Regions from separate parts of the Allobosea sp. RCC_152_1 genome, predicted to be linked through region 3. Evidence: predicted binding sites of a transcription regulator. Region 3 holds the regulator's gene; each other region holds the start of a gene.
The links. The regulator PhoB, encoded in region 3, activates phosphate uptake and scavenging genes when phosphate is short. The targets are predictions, from matches to a motif close to TGTCATNNANCTGTCAT.
Positions count from the first base shown of each region.

Region 1: a site for PhoB is predicted at 2,394-2,410, ahead of AB6806_RS06770 (BtaA family protein). Genes of this name have one in related genera too.
Region 2: a site for PhoB is predicted at 1,802-1,818, ahead of ugpB (sn-glycerol-3-phosphate ABC transporter substrate-binding protein UgpB). Genes of this name have one in related genera too.

Region 1 covers NZ_JBFUPU010000002.1:91,348-95,554, reverse strand. Annotated here, with positions in the region: gene AB6806_RS06780 (acyl-CoA dehydrogenase family protein) at 89-1,735, shown strand; gene msrB (peptide-methionine (R)-S-oxide reductase MsrB) at 1,824-2,264, opposite strand; gene AB6806_RS06770 (BtaA family protein) at 2,459-3,712, shown strand; gene AB6806_RS06765 (class I SAM-dependent methyltransferase) at 3,709-4,207, shown strand, end outside.
Region 2 covers NZ_JBFUPU010000004.1:302,823-307,029, forward strand. Annotated here, with positions in the region: gene ugpA (sn-glycerol-3-phosphate ABC transporter permease UgpA) at 1-314, opposite strand, end outside; gene ugpB (sn-glycerol-3-phosphate ABC transporter substrate-binding protein UgpB) at 391-1,716, opposite strand; gene AB6806_RS16150 (fumarylacetoacetate hydrolase family protein) at 1,916-3,094, shown strand; gene AB6806_RS16155 (hypothetical protein) at 3,191-4,207, shown strand, end outside.
Region 3 covers NZ_JBFUPU010000002.1:742,120-746,326, forward strand. Annotated here, with positions in the region: gene AB6806_RS09960 (amino acid ABC transporter permease) at 1-499, opposite strand, end outside; gene AB6806_RS09965 (LysR substrate-binding domain-containing protein) at 702-1,613, shown strand; gene AB6806_RS09970 (SpoIIAA family protein) at 1,670-2,056, shown strand; gene phoB (phosphate regulon transcriptional regulator PhoB) at 2,109-2,807, opposite strand; gene phoU (phosphate signaling complex protein PhoU) at 2,820-3,539, opposite strand; gene pstB (phosphate ABC transporter ATP-binding protein PstB) at 3,562-4,207, opposite strand, start outside.

The DNA of each region.
Region 1 (4,207 bases), 650 kb from region 3:
TTCTCCAGCGAATATAGGGCGTCGATGTCAGGATTGCGCCCTGCCGGAGCGATCATTTTATATCCTGTTCCACAGGGAGGTGGCAGCAATGGCGCATCGGGATGGAGAAGAGCGCTGGGAAATCACCAATCAGGTGCCCGTGCTTGCCGACTACGATGCCTTCGTGGCCGATCCGGTTCTGCCCGGCATCGTCTCGGCCTTCGGGGCCGATTGGGCGCGCGAGCGGCTGCACGAAGCGGGGCGGACCGTGGGCTCGGCGCGGGTGCAGGAGCTGGCTTATCTCGCCAATCGCTACTCCCCGGAACTCCGGGCCTTCGACCGCTTCGGCAATCGCCTCGACGAGATCGCCTTCCACCCGGCCTGGCACGAATTGATGGGGCTCGCCATCGGGCAGGAGGCCCATGCGCTCGCCTGGAACCGGCCGGAGCCTGGCGCGCAGGTGGCTCGCGCCGCCTTGCAGTATCTCTGGTACGGCGCCGAGAGCGGCATCTGCTGCCCGATCAGCATGACCTATGCCGCGGTGCCGGTGCTGAAGCAGGACGCAGCGTTGTGGGAGCAATGGGGAGGCCTCGTCACCTCCAATCGCTATGATCCACGGCAGGGACCGGCGCATCTGAAGACGGGCGCGACTGTCGGCACGGCGATGACGGAGACGCAAAGCGGCTCGGATCTGCGGCAGACGCAGACGCATGCGGAGGATAATCGCGACGGAACGTTCTCGCTGCATGGCCGGAAGTGGTTCTTCTCGGTGCCGCATTCCGACGTGTTCCTGACGTTGGCGCGCACGGGCGAGGGTATCTCCTGCTTCGTCGTCCCGGGCTGGCTGCCGGACGGATCGCGCAACGGCGTCGCGATCCAGCGCTTGAAGGACAAGGTCGGCAACCGCTCCAACGCTTCTTCCGAGGTCGAGTTCAGGGGCGCGATCGGCCATCTCATCGGCGAGCCGGGTCGGGGCATCCGCACGGGCCTGTCGATGAACCACAATTCGCGGCTCGACATCGCGGCGGCGTCGTCCGGATTGATGCGGATGGCGGTCTCGCTGGCGGCGCATCACGCGCAGCATCGCCGCGCCTTCCAGAAGGCGTTGATCGACCAGCCGATCATGCAGAACGTGCTCGCCGACATTGCCATCGAGGCGGAAGCCGCGGCCTGGCTCGCCTTCCGGCTGTTCGCGGCGCTCGACCGGCAAGATGAGTCCCCGAGCGAGCGCCTGCTGGCGCGGGTCGGGGCGCCGATCGCGAAATACTGGATCACGCGGCGCGCGCCGGCCGTCGTCACCGAGGCGCTGGAATGCCATGGCGGCAACGGCTTCATCGAGGAGAATCCGATGGCGCGGCTCTACAGGGAGGCGCCGCTCAACGCGATCTGGGAGGGCTCGGGCAATGTCATCTGCCTGGACGTGCTGCGTTCGCTGGCGCGCGAGGAGGGCGCTGTCGATGTATTGCGGGCGGAGCTGATGGCGGCTGCGGGCGCGGACCGGGGCTACGATGCGGCTTTAAAACGGCTGGAAGGCGAGTTGCCGGAGATGATGCGCAATGAGGGGCAGGCGCGGCGATTGACCGAGAAGCTGGCGTTGATGCTGCAGGGCTCGTTGCTGTTGCGTTTCGCGCCGGCCGCGGTGGCGGATGCCTTCATCGCGACGCGGCTGGATGGTGGCTGGTCGGGACAGTTCGGCGATCTGCCGCCGGGCGTCGACGCTGCGGCGCTGGCGCGGCGGGCGGTACCGGCTGCTTGAAACGTCATGCCGGGCTTGACCCGGGCATCTCTTCATCGCTTTTCCGTCACGAGATGCTCGGGTCGAGCCCGGGCATGACGCGAATGCCTCAAGCTGCTTCCGGCTCGAACGTCATCGCCTCGCCATTGATGCAGTAGCGCAGTCCGGTCGGGGGCGGGCCGTCCGGAAAGACGTGGCCGAGATGGCCGCCGCAATTGGCGCAATGGACCTCGACCCGATGCATGCCGTGGCTGTGATCCTCGCTGGCGCCCACCGCACCTTCCAGCGGTTGGTCGAAGCTCGGCCAGCCGGTGCCGCTCTCAAACTTCTTGCCCGATTTGAACAGCTTCTGGCCGCAGCCGGCGCAGGAGAAGGTGCCGGCGCGCTTCTCGTAGTTGAGCGCGCAGGAACCCGCCCGCTCGGTGCCGTGGCCGCGCAGGATGCGATACTGCTCGGGTGTCAGGCGCGCGCGCCATTCGGCGTCCGTGAGCTGGAAGGGGAAGGTTTCGGCCTGCTTCTTCTCGGCGCCGAACATGCTCGTCAGACCCATGATGATCTCCTTCTCGGCGGATGGCTCGCGATGCCATCGGCTCGGTCCGGCCCAATATGGCTTTTCGGCCGCCGATTTTCAGCCCCCTCGGCGCTGGACCCTGCTTCACGATAGCGGCAGCGCGGGCCCCGTCACCGGACCGTCATGCGACTCCTCTAGTCGGCTCGCCACCTTGAAAGGGGAGGCGGGAACCAGTGACGCAATCGGCACGGACGGTTCGGCGGACGACAACGCTGGGCCTCAGCACAGCGGTCCAGCGCAGCAAACGGCTCTCCAAGGCGGGCCTGCTGGAATGGATGTTCACCCGCGCCTTCTCGGGGCTCGTCTATCCGCAGATATGGGAAGACCCTGTCGTCGACATGGCGGCGCTTGCGCTCAAGGCGGACGACCATGTCGTCGCGATCGCGTCCGGCTCCTGCAACGTCCTGTCCTATCTGACCGCGGCGCCGATCCGCGTCAGCGCGGTCGATCTCAACGGTGCCCATATCGCGCTGGGGCGGCTGAAGCTCGCGGCGCTGGGGCGCATGACGGATTACTCGACCTTCCGCCGCTTCTTCGGCGCGGCCGACCGCCGCGAGAATGTCGCCTTCTACGATGGCGAGATCGCGCCGCATCTCGACGCTGTCTCGCGCGGCTACTGGGAGGGGCGCGGCCTCGGCGGGCGCCGCCGGATCAACCTCTTCGCCAACGGCTTCTACCGCTACGGGCTGCTCGGCCGCTTCATCGGCACCGGCCATCTGCTGGCGCGATTGCTCGGCGGCAATCCCCGCGCGATGTTGGCCGCGCGCGATCTCGCTGAGCAGCGGCAGCTTTACGACCGGCATCTCGCGCCGATGTTCGAGCGCAGGCTGGTGCGCTGGCTGGTGCGCCAGCCGGCCTCGCTCTACGGCCTCGGCATTCCGCCGGCCCAGTACAAGGCGCTCGCGGCCGATGGCGAGGACGGCATCCTCGGCGCGCTGCGGCTCAGGCTCGAGCGCCTCGCCTGCGGTTTCGACCTGAAGGACAATTATTTCGCGCAGCAGGCCTTCGGACGCCGCTACGGCGAAGGGGCGGATGCGGTGCTGCCACCCTATCTCCAGCCGCAGAATTTCGAGACCGTGAAGGCCCGGGCCGGTGCGGTCGGCTATCGCCAGAGCGCGATCACGGCCTTCCTGGAAGACCAGCCGGCGAAGAGCTGCGACGCCTATGTGCTGCTCGATGCGCAGGACTGGATGAACGATGCCGACCTCACGGCGCTGTGGTCGCAGATCACGCGCACGGCCAAGCCGGGCGCAAGGGTGATCTTCCGGACCGCGGCCGATGAGCGATTGCTGCCGGGCCGCGTGCCGGCCGCGATCCTCGATCAATGGCGCTATGACGAGGCCCGCAGCCGCGATCTCTGCCGCCAGGACCGCTCCGCGATCTATGGCGGCTTCCATCTCTACACCCTGCCGGGGCAGGCGGCGTGAGCGCTGCCGGGGCGACGGGCTCGGCCGCGGGGCTGATGGACCGGATCTACCGGCATCAACGTCATATCTACGACGCCAGCCGCAAATTCTACCTGCTTGGCCGCGACCAGCTGATCGAGGGGCTCGCGCCCCCGGCCGGCGCGTCGATCCTGGAGATCGGCTGCGGCACCGGGCGCAACCTGATCAAGATCGCCCGGCGCTATCCAGACTGTGAGTGCTATGGGCTCGACGTCTCCGCCGAGATGCTGGCGACGGCCCGGGCTTCCGTCGCGCGCGCCGGGCTCACCGGCCGGATCAGGCTGGCGCAGGCCGACGCGACCGATTTCGACCCGCAGGCGCTGTTCGGGCGGCCGGGCTTCGACCGCATCGTCATTTCCTATGCGTTGTCGATGATCCCGCCCTGGCAGCCGGTGGTGGCGGAGGCGCTGCGGCGGCTCGCTCCGGGCGGTTCGCTGCATGTCGTCGATTTCGGCGACCAGGCCGGTTTGCCGAGCG
Region 2 (4,207 bases), on a different contig from region 3:
ATTTCGGCGCCGCGGATCTGTCGGTCGGCCATCACCGCGAAGAGCAGGGCGATCGACAGCGAGAACACGCAGACGAAGGTCGAGAAGATGAGCGTGTTGAAGAAGGCCCTGAGATAGCCGGGGTCGGCGAAGAGGGTCTGGTAGTTCTCGAACCAGACGAATTGCGTCGCGGTGCCGAAGGCGTCCTCGAGCAGGAAGCTCTGCCAGACCGCCTGGGTCGCCGGCCAGTAGAAGAACACGATGGTGATCGCGAGCTGCGGCAGAAGCAGCAGGAAGGGGATCGTCAGCCCCTTGAAGTATGCGTTCTTCTGCATCGGCTTCCCTGGAACGAGACGGCCATCCCGGACGGAATCGGTCCGGGATGGCCTTGGATATGCAAGCGCCGACCGCTCAGCGGGCCGCGGTCCGCTCGAACTGGCGCAGCATCTGGTTGCCGCGTTCGGCAGCCGCGTCAAGCGCCGCCTGCGGCGACTTCTGACCGTTCAGCGCCGCCTCCAGCTCCTCCGACCAGATGTCGCGGATCTGCACGAGGCTGCCATAGCGCAGGCCCTTCGAGTTGTCGGTCGGGGTCTTGTTGGTCAGCTCGAGGATCGGGGTCTCGAGATAGGGCTTGTCCTTGTAGAAGCCGGACGCCTTGACCTTCTCATAAGCGGCCTTGGTGATCGGCAGATAGCCCGACTCGGTGTGCAGCTTCGCCTGGCGGTCGACGTCGGAGAGGAAGGTGAAGAACTTGGCGACGCCCTTGTACTCGTTCGCCGACTTTCCGCCCATCACCCACAGCGAGGCGCCGCCGATGATCGAGTTCTGCGGCGCGCCCTGCACATCGGGGTAGTACGGCATCGGGGCGTTGCCCCAGTCGAACTTCGCATTGGCGACGACGTTGCCATAGAAGCCCGAGGAGGTCAGGAAGATCGGGCATTCGCCCGAGGTGAAGCGGCCTTCGCCATTGTTGGTGCGGCCGGAATAGTCATAGGTCTTGTCCTTCTGCATCTCGACCAGATTGGTCCAGTGCTTGAGGAAGACCGGGTCCTTGTTGAAGGTCATCACCGCATCGGTGCCGGCCATGCCGTTGACCTTGGTCGACAGCGCAATGTTGTGCCAGGCGCCGAACTGCTCGATATTGGCCCAGGTCGCCCAGGCGTTCGAGAAGCCGCATTTATCGTAACCGGCGGCCTTGAGCTTCTTGGCGTCCGCGAACACCTCCGGCCAGGTCTTCGGCGGCTTGGCGGGGTCGAGGCCGGCCTTCTTGAAGGCGTCCTTGTTGTACCACATCACCATCGAGGACGAGTTGAACGGCATCGAGAGCATCTCGCCCTTCGCCGTCGAATAATAGCCGCTGATCGCCGGGAGATAGGCGTTCGGATCGAATTTTTCGCCGGCTTCCTTCATCATCTCATGGACCGGCTTGATCGCGCCCTTGGCCGACATCATCGTGCCGGTGCCGACCTCGAAGACCTGCAGGATGTGCGGCGCCTGGCCGGCGCGGAAGGCGGCGATGCCGGCGTTCAACGCATCGGGATAGGAGCCCTTATAGGCCGGAACGACCTTGTATTCCTTCTGCGAGGCATTGAAATCATTGGCGAGCTTGACGACGACGTCGTTGTTGGCGCCGGTCAGCGCGTGCCACCACTGGATCTCGGTCTGGGCAAAAGCCGGCGAAGCACCGGCGAGCGCGAACGCCGCCGCGCTCATCAGGATACGGGATTTGATGCTCATGGGTCGATCTCCCTTCCGCGGGCGGACCCCGCCGCGGTTCTTGTCGTTGGTGCGCAAGCTAGCATGAAGCGCGGGCGACATTTCAATGACAAATCGATGACGCCCGGCGCAATCCACCTATGGTCGCGAACCGGCTTGCGCATTTGCGCATAAGCGGCTGTTCTCCGGCTACCGAACGATTTCTCTCCTGGACGACGCCATGCCCGATCTCCACCTCTCCGTCGCAGCGACCCTGCCGCAGGATGCCGCAACCGCCGTCCTGGCCGGCCGGGTCTGGCGGCCCGATCTCGGCGGCCCGGCGGTGGTCACCGTCCGCAACGGGCGGGTGATCGACGTCAGCGCCCATTTCCCGACCAGCCGCGATCTATGCGAATCGACCGATCCGGCCAAGGCGCTGCGCGCGGTCGAGGGCGAGGCGATCGCCTCGCTCGCCGACATCCTGGCTAACACGCCCGTGGATAGGCGCGACCCCTCGAAGCCCTGGTTGCTCTCGCCGCTCGACCTGCAGGCGGTCAAGGCCGCCGGCGTCACCTTCGCCGTCTCGATGCTGGAGCGCGTGATCGAGGAGAAGGCCCGCGGCAACCCGGCCGCCGCCGCGACGATCCGCGAGGAGATCGGCAAGCTCATCGGCGACGACCTGTCCAAGCTGAAGCCCGGATCGCCCGAGGCGATGCATCTCAAGGAGGTGCTGATCAAGCAGGGCGCCTGGAGCCAGTATCTCGAGGTCGGCATCGGTCCGGACGCCGAGATCTTCACCAAGGCGCCGGCGATGTCGACCGTCGGGACCGGCGTCGATGCCGGCCTGCATCCGGCCTCGAGCTGGAACAATCCGGAGCCGGAGATCGTGCTGATCGTCGCCTCGACCGGCACGATCGTCGGCGCGACGCTCGGCAACGACGTCAATCTGCGCGATGTCGAGGGCCGCTCGGCGCTGCTGCTCGGCAAGGCCAAGGACAACAATGCCGCGGCCGCGGTCGGCCCCTTCATCCGCTTCTTCGACGCGGGCTTCACGCTCGACCACGTCCGCAGGACGACCGTGACGCTGACCGTCGCGGGCGAGGACGGCTTCACGCTCGAAGGCTCCTCCTCGATCGCCAAGATCAGCCGCGACCCGGCCGATCTGGCGGCGCAGATGATCGGCCCGCATCACCAGTATCCGGACGGGGCGGCGCTCTATCTCGGCACCATGTTCGCGCCGATCAAGGATCGCGGTGCGCCGGGCGGCGGCTTCACCCATAAATACGGGGATATCGTCACCATCGCGGCGCCCGAGCTCGGCAGCCTCGTCAACCGGATGAAGCGCACGGATGAATGCGAGCCCTGGACCTATGGCGCCTCGCATCTGATGCGCCATCTCGCGAAGCGCGGGCTGCTTTGAGGCCATAACCTCGGGCGGCAGGGGGCCGTGTCGGCAACCGCGTCAGCTTGCTGGTAAGGTTTTTCTGTCAGAGAGCGCGCGACCAGGAGGTTGGCGTTGGCGGTGGGCGACATCAGGACCGGGCTCCCCCGCGGCGAGGGCGGCAACCTCGCCGGGCGCCTGTTGCGCAACCCTCTCGTCTGGATCGCGGCCTTCGTCGTCGCGGTCATCGCCGCCCTAAGCCTGCCGCTCAGGCTGCCGCTCGGCCCGAATGCCTGGGACACGGTCGTCTATCTCGACGCGATCCAGCGCATCCATGTCGGGCAGGCGCCGGGGCTGGACTTCTTCGCGCCGGTCGGGCCGCTCGGCTATTATCTCGCCGCCGGGCTCGATGCGCTCTTTCCGGCCGCGCAGCCGATGCTGCTGGTCAGCTGGGCGCTGCTGCCGGTGCTGCTGCCGCTCACCGCGCTGCTGATGGTCGATCTCGCGCCAAGGGCGCGCGGACAGGCGCTCGCACTGCTCCTGCCGCTGCTGATGTTCGCCGCGCTGCCGATCAACCTGCACGCGCTCTACCCGTCGCCCGGCTTCGACGGCTACGGTTATTACAACCGCCATGTCAGCCTGCTGCTCTATCTGCTGATCGCGACGCTGCTCTTCGCGCGCCATCGCGCCTTGCGGATCGGCCTCGTCGCCGCGCTGATGCTGAGCCTCTTCCTCGTGAAGATCACCGGCGCGGTGACGGGCACGCTCATCGTCGGCTATGCGCTGATCGCCGGGCGAATGCGCCTGCTCGACGTCGCCATCGCCGCCGGCCTCGTCATCGCGGCCTTGGCCGGGCTCGAGCTGGCGACGGGCATCGTCTCAGCCTATCTCGCCGACATCCTGCAATTGCTCGGCCTCAACACCGGCGCGTTGCTGCCGCGCTTCCTCACCGTCGCTTCGGTCAAGTTCAACGTGGTCGGCCCGGTGCTGCTGCTGCTCGGAGCGCTCGCCCTCGCATCCTGGCGGAGCGGCCTCCCCGCCTCCCTCGCCGGCTGGCGGGCGCTGGCCGACAGCCCCCTCGGCTGGCTCGCAGCGGGATTCGCGGCGCTGACGTTCTTCGAAACACAGAACACCGGCTCGCTCGAATTCATC
Region 3 (4,207 bases):
AGGCGCCCTGGTTCATGCCGAGCCCGAGCAGCGTCGCCATGAACGGACCGATGATGTCGATGGTGCGCCAGGAGAACAGCCCGGGAATGCCGATGGTCGGGAAGACCAGCGCCAGGTTGAACCAGATCAGGAGCTGCAGCAGCAGCGGCGTGCCGCGGAAGAACCAGATGTAGAACAGCGCGACGCTGCGCAGCACCGGGTTCGGCGACATATACATGATCGCGAAGACGACCCCGAGCACGATGCCCAGCGTCATTGCGCAGACCGTCATGATCAGCGTGTTGCCGAGACCGGAGAGGATCGCGGGCGCGGTGAAGAACTGCCCGACCACCGGCCAGGCGATGTCGCCCTTGACGAAGGCGGCGACGATCCAGGCGAGGACAGCGATGATGAGCGCCGCCGCGACCCAACGCCCATAGAAACGACGCGGCACGATCCTGAGTCGCGCGATCGCGGCCAGATCGCGGCTGGCGACCGGCGAGGTGACGGCATGGCTCATCGACGGCGCTCCCGGACAGGCTTGCCGGCGGCTCTCGAAAGCGCCATCGACCGCGATGCCGTTGGTCCGCGGAAACCACCGCAGCACGGGCAGATTGTCAAATTCATGCGAGCCCCTCCTCCCCAAGCGTAAGAATGACCTCTTGACCCGGCAGCCAGCAAACGAAACGATCTCCGGTAGCCTAGTCCAAAACGGAATACCCATGGCCTTGCGGCCCCCGCCCTCCTCCACCGCCATGCGCGCCTTCGTCACCGTCGCGCGACTGGGCTCGACCGCCCGCGCCGCAGGCGTCGTCAACCTGACGCAGAGCGCGGTCTCCAAGCAGATCCTGTCGCTCGAGCACCATCTCGGCACCGTGCTGTTCGAGCGCAATCCGGTCGGCCTCAAGCTCACCGAGGCCGGCGCAATCTACCTGCCCTATGCCGAGGCCGCCCTGGAGCAGATGGAACGCGGTGCGATGCGCCTGGCCGAGCGCGTCGCCATCGCCCGGCCGATCCGGTTGCACATGGTCGCCATCGCCGGCGAGCGCTGGCTGATGGAGCGCTTCCCCGTCTTCGCCGAGGCCCATCCCGGCGTCGATGTCCAGTTCACCAACTATGTCAGCGAAAACGAGACGGAAGAGCCCGACATCGAGATCAACCACGGCACCCCGCCCTGGCCCGGCAAGGAGGCGCATTATCTGTTCGGCCGCGATGTCGCCCTCGTCGCCGCGCCCGAATTGCTGGAGCGCATGGGCGGTTTCCGCCGCGCCGCCGACATCCAGAAGATGACGCTGCTGCAGCATTACCAGATGCCGGCCTTCTGGGCCGAGTTCACCGAGGCGCATGGCCTGCGCGGCGCGGTGCCGGCCCATACCGTCCGATACGGCTATTACTCCGTCATCATCCGCGCCGCGGTCGCGGGGCTCGGCGTCGCGCTGGCGCCACGCTGCTATGTCGCCGAGGAACTGGCTTCGGGCGCATTGGTCAACCCGCTCGATATCGGCTTCACCAGCGTCACCGGCTGCTGGCTGACCCGCCGCCTGGACCAGCCCTCGCGCCCCGGCCTCGACGCCTTCATCGCCTGGCTGAGGACGGAGGCCGCGGCTTTCGACGCGGCGACGCGAGCAGCCTGAGCGCCCGCAACCTCCCGGCCGGCCATGCGTTGACATCGGCACAGGAGGAGGCCGCCATGATCACCATTCTTCCGGCTCCCGACCATGTTCTCGCCATCGCGTTCAGCGGCACCATCGAGCCGGCCGATATCGAGCGCGTCGCCGCCGATGTCGAAGACCGGCTGAGCCGGCACGAGAAGGTCGCGATCCTCGCCGATATCACCGCCTTCGACGACATGACCTTCGCCGCCGCCTGGAAGGACGCGCGCTACAGCTTCGGCAAGCTCTGGGAACTCAGGCGCTTCCCCAAGGAGGCGATCATCGTCGAGAAGGGCTGGCTCGATCGCGTCGCGCGGCTCTTCGCCCCGGTGGTCCCCTTCGTCGAGATCCGCACCTTCCCGCCGGCCGAGCGCGAAGCCGCGCTGGCCTGGGCCGCCGATATCGAGGGCGGCCCCGACACCTGAAGCACGGGCGCTGCGAGCCGGGGCTCGGCTCGCGTGTCAGCTCCGGCGGCGGTCAGCTTCTGGCGAACGTCTCGTCGAAGGCATAGCCCGCGCCGCGCACGGTCCGGAGCGGGTCCTTGGCGTCGGCAGGCGTGATCGCCTTGCGCAGGCGGCCGACATGCACGTCGACGGTGCGCTCGTCGATATAGACGTCCCGGCCCCAGACGGCGTCGAGGAGCTGGGCGCGGGAATAGACGCGGCCCGGTGCCTGCATCAGGAACTCGAGCAGGCGGAACTCGGTCGGCCCCAGATGCAGCTCGCTGCCGGCGCGGCGGACGCGCCGGGTGGTGCGGTCGAGCTCAAGGTCGCCCGCCTGCAGAAGACCGGCGACATGGCCGGGCTTCGCCCGGCGCAGCAGCGCCTGGATGCGCGCCGTCAGCTCCGGCAGGGAGAACGGCTTCACGACATAGTCGTCGGCGCCGGTCGCGAGCCCGCGCACCCGCTCGGTCTCCTCGCCGCGCGCCGTCAACATGATGATCGGCACCCGCTCGGTGTCGCGCCGCGAGCGCAGCCGGCGGCAGAGCTCGATGCCGGAAAGGCCCGGCAGCATCCAGTCCAGCAGCACCAGATCGGGCGTGTGGTCGCGCAGATGCAGTTCGGCGTCGTCCCCCCGCGCCACGCTGTCGACCTCGAAGCCCTCGGCTTCGAGGTTGTAGCGCAGCAGCAGGGTGAGAGGCTCTTCGTCCTCGACGATCAGGATGCGTGCCGCCATGATTCCTTAGCCTCAGCTACCCGTGATCGCCTCGACCTCGATATTGGTCGTGTCGAGCTTCGGCCGGTTCGCGTCGAGCGAGTCACCGGTGATGAGATAGTGGATCGTCTCGGCGATGTTGGTGGTGTGGTCGCCGATGCGCTCGATGTTCTTGGCGCAGAACAGGAGATGCGTGCAGAAGGTGATGTTGCGCGGATCTTCCATCATATAGGTCAGGAGCTCGCGGAACAGCGAGGTGTAGAGCGCGTCGATCTCGTCGTCGCGGCGCCAGACCTCGAGCGCCTTCTGCTCGTTGCCGGCGGCATAGGCGTCGAGCACGTCCTTGAGCTGCGCCTGAACGAGGCGGCTGATGTGCTCCAGCCCGACCACGGCGCGGTGCGGCGGCTGGAACTGCCCGGAGATGGCGACGGCGCGCTTGGCGATGTTCTTGGCGAGATCGCCGACACGCTCGACATCCGCCGCGATGCGGATGGCGGAGATCAGCTCGCGCAGATCGTTGGCCAGCGGCTGGCGCCGGGCGATGGTCAGCACCGCCTTCTCCTCGACCTCGCGCTGGAGATTGTCGAGGCGCTGATCGGCGGAGATGATCTTCTGGGCCAGCGTGGTGTCGCGGCGCACCAGCGCCACGGTCGCATCGCCGAGCATGCGCTCGGCCATCCCGCCCATTTCGGCGAGGCTGCGGCGAAGGCCTTCGAGATCGGCGTCGTAGGAGCGGACGATATGGTCGGTCATGGGGTTCCTCCTCCGTCGCCGCTCAGCCGAACCGGCCGGTGACGTAATCCTGCGTCTGCTTCTTCGCCGGGTTCATGAAGATCGTGTTGGTCGGCGCGAACTCGATGACCTCGCCGAGATACATGAAGGCCGTGTACTGCGAGATGCGCGCCGCCTGCTGCATGTTGTGCGTCACGATGGCGATGGTGAAGTCGCTCTTGAGCTGCTCCAGCAGGTCCTCGATCTTGCCGGTCGAGATCGGGTCGAGCGCCGAGGTCGGCTCGTCGAACAGGATCACTTCCGGCTTCTGCGCGATGGTGCGCGCGATGCACAGGCGCTGCTGCTGGCCGCCGGAGAGGCCCATGCCGGAGCTCTTCAGCTTGTCCTTGACCTCGTCCCAGAGCGCGGCGCGGCGCAGTGCGCCCTCGACGCGGTCGTCGAGCTCCGACTTCGGCGGCTTCTCGTAGAGGCGGATGCCGAAGGCGACGTTGTCGTAGATCGACATCGGGAACGGCGTCGGCTTCTGGAACACCATGCCGACGCGCGAGCGCAGCTCGTTCACATCGACGTCGTTGGAGATGATGTTGCGTCCGTCGAGCATGATCTCGCCGGTCGCCTTCTGCTCCGGATAGAGCGAGTAGATCCGGTTGAAGATGCGCAGCAGGGTCGACTTGCCGCAGCCCGAAGGC